DNA from 2 places in the Arthrobacter sp. FW306-07-I genome. Region 1 is predicted to be linked to the other one. Evidence: riboswitches for the same ligand, from Rfam matches in the RefSeq annotation. Region 1 holds a riboswitch; the other holds the start of a gene.
What was found. A riboswitch is a leader RNA that binds a small molecule or an ion and turns the genes downstream of it on or off. The one in region 1 is predicted to bind thiamine pyrophosphate.
Positions count from the first base shown of each region.

Region 2: it holds a riboswitch for thiamine pyrophosphate, as region 1 does, so the genes downstream of both, thiD (bifunctional hydroxymethylpyrimidine kinase/phosphomethylpyrimidine kinase) here and LFT46_RS18840 (ECF transporter S component) in region 1, are expected to answer to the same signal.

Region 1 covers NZ_CP084550.1:4,043,023-4,047,227, reverse strand. Annotated here, with positions in the region: gene LFT46_RS18850 (glycosyltransferase) at 1-87, opposite strand, end outside; gene LFT46_RS18845 (iron-containing redox enzyme family protein) at 84-1,139, opposite strand; TPP riboswitch at 1,420-1,560, shown strand; gene LFT46_RS18840 (ECF transporter S component) at 1,627-2,250, shown strand; gene LFT46_RS18835 (ABC transporter ATP-binding protein) at 2,250-3,797, shown strand; gene LFT46_RS18830 (energy-coupling factor transporter transmembrane component T family protein) at 3,794-4,205, shown strand, end outside.
Region 2 covers NZ_CP084550.1:2,532,283-2,536,487, forward strand. Annotated here, with positions in the region: gene rpmA (50S ribosomal protein L27) at 1-83, opposite strand, end outside; gene rplU (50S ribosomal protein L21) at 147-455, opposite strand; gene thiD (bifunctional hydroxymethylpyrimidine kinase/phosphomethylpyrimidine kinase) at 792-2,312, opposite strand; TPP riboswitch at 2,320-2,417, opposite strand; gene LFT46_RS11725 (Rne/Rng family ribonuclease) at 2,593-4,205, opposite strand, start outside.

The DNA.
Region 1 (4,205 bases):
CAGGGGAAGGATGTACTCCGCGTCGGAGACCAAACGGGGACGCCCTTCCCTTGCCCCGGGAGCGACTGCCGCGGGCGCGGCTGTCACGCTGCCGCCGGTACGGCCGCCCGGAGCGATGTCTGCCCGGCTTCCCAGGACGACATCAGGTGGGCGGTAAGGCGGCTGTCGATGGCCATGACCGCCGTCGCCCCGAACAGGACATCGGCAAGCAGTTGCGGTTCGGCTTCCACCAGGCCGCCGGCGAGGTCCCGTCCCGCAATCTGTTCGTGCACGGCGTCGGCCTCCACGTGCTCGTCAAAGTAGTGCGTGATGTCAGGGCCGAAGCCGTGCCGGCGGAATCCGTTGCCGTAGAAGCGGTTGGGCTGCGAGGAGGTCATTTCGTAGATGGCGAGGTGCCCGGTGATGGCACCGCGGAGCCGGCGGTTCAGGCCGCAGAGCGACATGAGGTTGACGGAAGCCAGGGAGATTGCCGGGACCGTGTCCACGTAGGCGCCGTAGCTGTCATCCAGGCCCAGGCCTCGCATGGTCCGGGCGAACAGCGCGCTGTGCATCCGCTCAGGCCGGCCGCCGCCGTATTCGTCCGCCTGGATTTCCACCAGGGCCGCCTTCGGCCTGCCGCTGAGCCGCGGAATGGCCCAGGTGTGCGGGTCGGCTTCCTTCAGCTGGTACATGGATTTGTGGACCAGGAACTCCTTGAGCTGGTCCAGGGTGGCTTTCCGGGCCACGTAGCGGGACAGGCTGGGGCCGGTGTCCGTGGCGGCCAGGCCGAAGAGGACGTCGGCAACGGCGTCACTGGTCATGGCAATTCCGTCGGGCAGTTCGAAGTTTCCTGCCGCCTCCTTGGCGGCAGCGCGCAGTGCCGCTTCGAAGGGTTCCTCGATCAGCCGCCGGACCCTGATCAGCGCAGGCTCCCACTCCCAGCTGTCTGAAACGCCGTCCAGTCCGGAGTAATGGAGTTCGTAAAGGCAGAATAGTGCGAGTTGAATGTCCTCGTCGGCAATGATGTCGCCGGTTCCGGCCAGCTGCCGCACCATCAGGGAGTACAGCCCATCCAGGCCCGGCCCCGCGGCGTCCGGAGCCTGCGCCAGGACTTTGAACAGTGCGCTGCTGACGGGGCCTCTGGTTTCCGGGATTCTCATGGTGCTCCTTGGTCTGCCGCGCTGCTGACGGGAACGAACGCGGGGCCGACCATGGTGAGTCCCATGTGCCCGTACTCCTCGAAACCCGGGAGACAACATGGTAAGCATGATTACTAATAAAAGCTAAGCGCGCTTATTTCCATGCCTCGCGCCACCACGCACGGCCGGTCACATCCTGTCCGGTTGGCGCCCGCAGCCCTCAATCCAGCGCCGTTCGGTGTAAACTGGACCACGCCCGGATGGGCAAATCAAAAGCCTTACCCAAACCAAAAAGCAACACTAAAAACGACAGGGGAGCGCCGCCGTCGGGCATCCTGGCTAAAGCCGGGCACCGCAGGTGGGCGCTGAGAGTGCGGACAGCCGCAGACCCTCGAACCTGATCCGGTTAGTACCGGCGCAAGGGAGTCGAGTTCTCAAAGTGTCGCGGCTGCACGGCAACGGGCCGTCAGCCGGTCCACTTTCCCCTCCTGTTTCCCAGGAGGATCACATGAGCACTGCAGCAATCAAGAAGACCACCAGCAGGTCCTGGCGCGTCGTGGACATCGTGGTGGCCGCGCTGGTGGCCATCGCCGGCGGCGTCATCTTCTGGGCATGGGACCAAGGCGCGGCAGCACTGTCCGCCCCCATGAACGCGGCCTACCCGCCGCTCACCGGTCTGCTGGCCGGCGGATGGATGATTCCGGGCGTGCTGGGCATGCTCATCATCCGCAAGCCGGGCGCGGCGCTGTTCTGCGAGACCGTGGCCGCCACCGGAGAGCTGCTTATGGGCTCGCAGTACGGCGCCTCGGTCCTGTTCTCGGGGTTAATCCAGGGCCTGGGTGCGGAGATCATCTTCATCATCTTCGCCTACCGCAAGTTCAACCTGCCCGTCTCCCTGCTGGCAGGCGCCGCGGCCGGCTTCTTCTGCGGCCTGAATGACTCGTTCGCGCCGTGGGGCTGGAACATCGCCTACTCAGGTGCGGACAAGTTCGCCTACATCGTCCTCGCCACGATATCCGGCGCCGTCCTGGCCGGAGGCCTGTCCTGGCTCGCCACCCGCGGCCTGGCCCGCACCGGCGTATTGAGCTCCTTCGCGTCCCGCAGGGCTGCCACGGAGCCAGTCTTCTCCTGATGGCACCCTCCCAGGGCGCAGCCGGCGCCGTCCGCCCCGCGGCGGTCACTGCCCGCGGCTGGGGCTGGCGGCATGCCGGCAGGGCCAGGCCCGCCGTCCATGCCCTTGACCTGGACATCAGCCCCGGCGAGCGGGTGCTGCTGCTGGGCCCCTCGGGCGCCGGAAAGTCGACGCTCCTGCATGCGCTGGCCGGCGTACTGGGAGACATTGACGACGACGGCGAGGCGGGCGACGCCGACGAGTCGGGTTCGCTGCTGGTTGACGGCGCTGTGCCCCGCTCCCAGCGCGGCCGCGCCGGCCTGATGCAGCAGGACCCGGAGACGCAGGTGGTCCTGTCGCGGGTGGGGGACGATGTCGCGTTCGGAGCCGAGAACCTTGCCGTGCCGCGTGACGCCATCTGGGCGCGCGTGCACGAGGCGCTTGCCGACGTCGGACTGTCCCACCTCCCGCTGGACCACCCGACGTCGGCCCTGTCCGGCGGGCAAAAGCAGCGCCTGGCGCTGGCGGGGATCCTGGCCATGCGCCCGGGGCTGATCCTGCTGGATGAGCCCACCGCCAACCTGGACCCGGACGGGGTGCTGGAAGTCCGCGACGCCGTGGCGCGCTGCCTGGACAAGACCGGGGCCACCCTGGTGGTGGTGGAGCACCGGGTGTCGGTGTGGAAGGACCTGGTGGACCGGATCGTGGTCCTGCAGCCGGGCTCCGCCTCCGAGCCCGCCGTGCTCTTGGACGGGCCGCCGGACCGGGTACTCAGTGAGGCGCGCACCATGCTCGCCGCGGCGGGGGTGTGGGTTCCCGGCTACGTCCCGGCCACCCGTGCCCGGGCTGCGGTGCAGGCGCCGGGAACGGGGAATCTCCTGCTGGCGGCCGAACAGCTGGGTGTTTCCCGCGAACGACCCCGCCGCAAGGGCTTCCGCAGGATCCCGCCCGTCCCCGTCCAGGAAGGCGTGGCCGCGCAGGTCCGCGCCGGGCAGGCCCTGGCCATCACCGGTCCCAACGGCGCCGGCAAGTCGACCTTCGCGCTGACCCTTGCCGGCCTCCTGGAGCCGGTCTCCGGAAAAGTCTCCGCCACCCTGGACCTCAGCCGGGGTGCGGGCATCGACCCGTTCCGGTGGAAGGCCGAGCAATTGATTTCCCGCGTAGGGACGGTGTTCCAGGAGCCTGAGCACCAGTTCGTGACCGGCAAAGTGCTGGATGAGCTGCGCTTTGGCCCCCGGCACCTGGGCCATGGTGAGGACCGGGTTGACGAGCTGCTGGAGCGGCTGCGGCTCACCCAGCTGGTGGATGCGAACCCGTACACGCTCTCCGGCGGTGAAAAGCGGCGGCTGTCCGTGGCCACCGTCCTTGCCGCCAGCCCCCGGGTCCTGGTCCTTGACGAGCCCACCTTCGGGCAGGATGCCAACACCTGGGCCGAGTTGGCCTCGTTCCTGTCCGAGCTGCTTGATGCCGGAACGGCGGTGGTTTCGGTGACCCATGATGCCGAATTCACTGAGGCGCTGGGCGGCGAGGAGCTGCGGATGGTGGCTGCGGAAACGGTGGCGCCATGAGGCAGCAACTCACCCTCAGCGGCAACCGGGCCGTGCTCACCCGCGCCAACCCGCTCAGCAAATTCGCGGCGGTCCTGCTCATCACCGCCGTCCTTGCCCTGTCCATCGACTGGGTCTCGGCATCCGTGGCGTTGGTCTTCGAGCTTCTGCTCTTTCCCCTGGCCGGGCTCACCCTGTCCCTGCTGTGGCAGCGGGGCTGGCCGCTGATCCTCGCGGCCGCCATAGGCGGTTGGAGCACGTCCATCCTGGCGCCGGACAGCGGCAGGATCCTGCTCGACGCCGGCATCTGGACCATGAGCGAAGGTTCCCTTCAGCTGGGGATCGGCTTCCTCCTGCGCGGCTTTGCCATCGCCCTTCCGGCGGTGCTCCTGATGAGCTGCACTGATCCCACGGACCTTGCCGATGCGC
Region 2 (4,205 bases), 1.5 Mb from region 1:
CCGCCGAAGCGCTTGACGCCGAGGTACTGAGCGTTGGAATCGCGACCGTTGCGAGTGGAGCTCGCGCCCTTTTTATGTGCCATCTGAAATGCCTGCCTTTAAAATTCTGGGGAATCTGTTGGAAAACCTGAACAGTAACCGGTGGGTTACTTGATGCCGGTGATCTTGACCTTGGTCAGTTCCTGGCGGTGACCCTGGCGCTTCTTGTAGCCGGTCTTGTTCTTGTACTTCTGGATGACAATCTTAGGACCACGGAGGTCCTGGAGGATTTCAGCCGTAACAGTTACCTTGGCCAGGTCAGCGGCGGCGGAGGTGACTTTGTCACCGTCAACCAGGAGCAGTGCGGGCAGCTCGATGGTGCTGCCGGCTCCACCGGCGACGCGGTTCAGGGTAACGAAGTCTCCAACGGAAACCTTCTCTTGGCGGCCGCCTGCGCGGACAATCGCGTACACCACTTGGGAACTCACTTCTCTCGACGTTTATTACAAAATTTGCGTGCGGCACCCGGCTCGGAAATTGGCTGGGATCCCGCTGTGCCTCAACGCCGTGGATTCCCCGGGGAAATCCGTGAGCCGTCCCGGTGGAGCAGTCCGCTTGTTATACACAGCAGAATGCCCCAGGGTCATAACCCAAGTGTTGGCGTAAGCACCGAAGATCCAGAATACGCTAAATCCGTCCACGGCCGCAAATGAGGCTGGTTCCGGCGGCCCCGCTGTGGTAGTAACCACAAACCCGGCGGGCAGCACCGCAACCATGCCACTCCATCATAGCGGCGGCGCTGCCGGCAGCGGTCAGGAATGAAGTCTCGGCGCGTCGAAGAATTCCACTTCCAAGCGGCAGGACTGCTTGAACGCGGTGACCATCGCTGCTCTTTCATGGTCCGACGCTTTCCGCCCCGCCCCATCCACGATGGCGATGGCCCGGCGGGTGGCTTCGGCGAAGCCCTCGTCGGCGTAGGTGCGCAGCCACGCCGCGTAGGCGTGCCCTTCAGGCTCACAGCTGGAAAGGAACTGGGAGTGCAGCTTCCTGCCCACCTCGGCGTAGAGCCAGAAGCAGGGCAGGACGGCTGCCGCCAGGACTGCGTAGCTGCCCGACGCCGATGCTGCTGTGAGGTGGTCAACGTAGGCCTTGGTGACGGGGCCCAGGCCGCCCTGGACCGGCCGTGTGCTGAGCCAGGAGCGGTGGAGTTCCGTTTCCACTTCGAGGCAATTCTGGGCCGATCCTGCCCAGAACAATTGTTCGGCCTCCGAGGGGGCCAGGGCGCTGGTGCGGGCCAGAACGCGGGAGTACCCGTTGAGGTAAAGGGCGTCCTGGGCCAGGTAGTAGGCGAAGTCCTTCTCGGCCAGGTCTCCCGCGGCCAGGCCGCGGATGAAGTCAAGCGCGTAGATGTCGTCGAGGTCCTGTTGGGCTTCCGTCCATAGCCGGGCCGCGAAGCCGCCTTCCTGCAGTGCCGGCCGCAGATGGTGGAAGTGGTGCACTGGCCCGTTCCCCCGGCCCACTGACAGCTGGCCCGAGTTCTCGAGGGCGCCGGCCAGCCAGGGCTTGACGGTCCGCAGTGTTGCTTCCCAGTCGCCCAGGCGTGCCTGCACGGTTGCCATTGCGGAGGAAAGGGAGCATCCCGTGCCGTGGCTGTTGCGGGTGGCAATACGGGGTCCCGGGACTTCCACTATCTCCTCCCCGAGCAGGCCCGCGGTGTTGACCAGAGCGTCCGGACAGCGCTCCCCCGCCAGGTGCCCGCCCTTGACCAGGATTGTGGCCCCGGTGGCATCGGCCAGGCGCCTGCCCTGGGCCAGCGCCTCATCCCAGCTCTCCGCAGGGGCAGCGCCCATCAGCATGGCAAGCTCGGGCAGGTTGGGGGTGATGAGGTGGGCAAGGGGCAGCAGTTCCCGAAGTGCCGCTTCCGCCGATTCCTTCAGCAGCCGGTCGCCGCTGGTGGCAACCATCACCGGATCGAGAACCACGACGTCGGGACGCACCTTTTCGAGCCAGCCGCGCACAGTGCGGATCACTTCCCTGTCACCCAGCATGCCGATCTTGACGGCGTCGATGTTGATGTCGTCGCTGACGGCATCCAGCTGCTGGGCCAGGAAAGCGGCCGGAGGAACGTGCACGGCCTGCACGCCCTGGGTGTTCTGGGCTGTGAGGGCGGTGATGGCGGCCATGCCATAGCCGCCATGCGCGGCGATGCTCTTAAGGTCTGCCTGGATGCCCGCTCCGCCTGACGGGTCCGAGCCCGCGATGGAGAGGACGCGTGGAACGTCACGGCCTGCCGGCAACGCAGTGGGTGCATCGAATGCAGCTGGCAGGGGCATGGAAAGGGTTGAAGACAAGAGACATCCCTTCGCCGGTACTAGCCGGACAGGTTCAACGGGTGTGGATCTCAGCCGGCCTTTTGCGCGGCACCCCGTGTCGGTTTCCAGCCTAGCCGCTGGGGCGTATTCCCAGGAAAGGTGACAGCACCTGCCGCAAAGGGGTGGGTGCCGCACGCAGGAGTCCCCGCCCTGGGACTGTTCCCCGTGTCATTCACCGGGGAACCGTCCACAAAGCGGGGACTCCTGAATGTGTCTTTGTTGCCTGTCCGGGGCTTCCGGCTTACAGCTCCGAAGCCGGGACGCCGACGCCGAGGATAATCGGTTCCGCTGCCGCCTTGCCCGGTTCGGCGGTGGCCTGTGCCTTATCCATTTCCGGGGCCTTGGCCGCGTGCGAATGGCCTCCGGCAGTCGACTGGACGTTTTCGTGGTGCTGGACGGCGGTCTCGTTGGCGGCACCCTGCGCACGGCTGGCACCCCGGTGGCGCCGCGGACGGCGCTGCCGGGACTGTTCCAGCGTGTGGTCCGAATAGTCCTTTTCGCCTGGAACTTCCACCGCGGTGCGGGCTTCCGCTCCCCCGGCTTCAGCCCCTGATTCCGGCGTGGCCGGTGCCGGTGCGGACGGTTCGGCTGCCTGCGGCACCTCCGCGGTCCTGGCCGGAGCGTCCTCCACGGACGACGCCGGCTGGCCCAGGTGGGCGAACGCTTCAGCGAGCCGGTCCAAGGTGAGAGCCGGCTTGGGCTGCTGCTCCTCCGCATGCTCCACGAACGGAAGCGGGACTTCCTCGCCACCGAATGTCAGGACAGCCGCCGGACGCGTGGGGGCGTCGGCGTCGTGTTTCTCCTCCGCCGGAGCCGGCGCAGGCGGGGCGGCGGGCACCTGCCGGGTTGCCGCCACCTCTTCGTCGTGCAGGTGGGCGGCGTGGGCAGCAGCGGCGATGTTGGCCAGGGCAAGGCGGGTTGCTTCTGCCTTGGCATGCCGCTCAGCGTCCGTAGGGTCCGGGTGGACGGTGTGGACCTGGACGGCAGGAGCCGGAGCGGCCTCGGGCTGCTGGCCGTTGCGTCCGCGCCGCCGCTTTCGTTCGGAACGTGCGCCCGGCTGGTTGTTGTCGGTCCGCTGGCTTTCGGTGCGGTGGGCTTCCGGCCGGGCTTCGGGCCGGTTGTCATTGCGCTGGACGTGGTGGTGCTCGGCGGCCACGACATTGGCCCTGCGGTGCTCCACGGGATCGTCGTGGGTCACCACGCCGCGGCCGGCGCAGGCCTCGCACTGCTCGCCGAAGACTTCCAGGAGCCCGGTGCCCATGCGCTTGCGGGTCATCTGGACCAGGCCGAGAGAGGTCACTTCGGCAACCTGGTGCTTGGTCCGGTCGCGGCCCAGGCATTCCACCAGGCGGCGCAGCACCAGGTCGCGGTTGGATTCGAGCACCATGTCGATGAAGTCGATCACGATAATGCCGCCGATGTCGCGCAGCCGCAGCTGGCGTACCACTTCCTCGGCAGCTTCGAGGTTGTTCTTGGTGACGGTTTCCTCGAGGTTGCCACCGCTGCCGGTGAACTTGCCGGTGTTGACGTCCACCACGGTCATTGCCTCGGTGCGATCGATCACCAGGGAGCCGCCCGAGGGAAGGAAGACCTTCCGTTCGAGGGCCTTGTGGATCTGCTCGTCGATGCGCCAAGCGGAGAAGATGTCCTGGTCCTTGGTCCACTTCTCGAGGCGGCCCACCAGGTCCGGGGCCACGTAGGTTACGTAGGCCTCGATGGTGTCCCAGGCTTCCTCGCCCGAGACGATGAGCTTGGAGAAGTCCTCGTTGAAGACGTCGCGGACCACCTTGATGGTCAGGTCCGGCTCGCCGTAGAGCAGTTCGGGGGCCAGGATCTTGGTGGAGGCCGACTGGC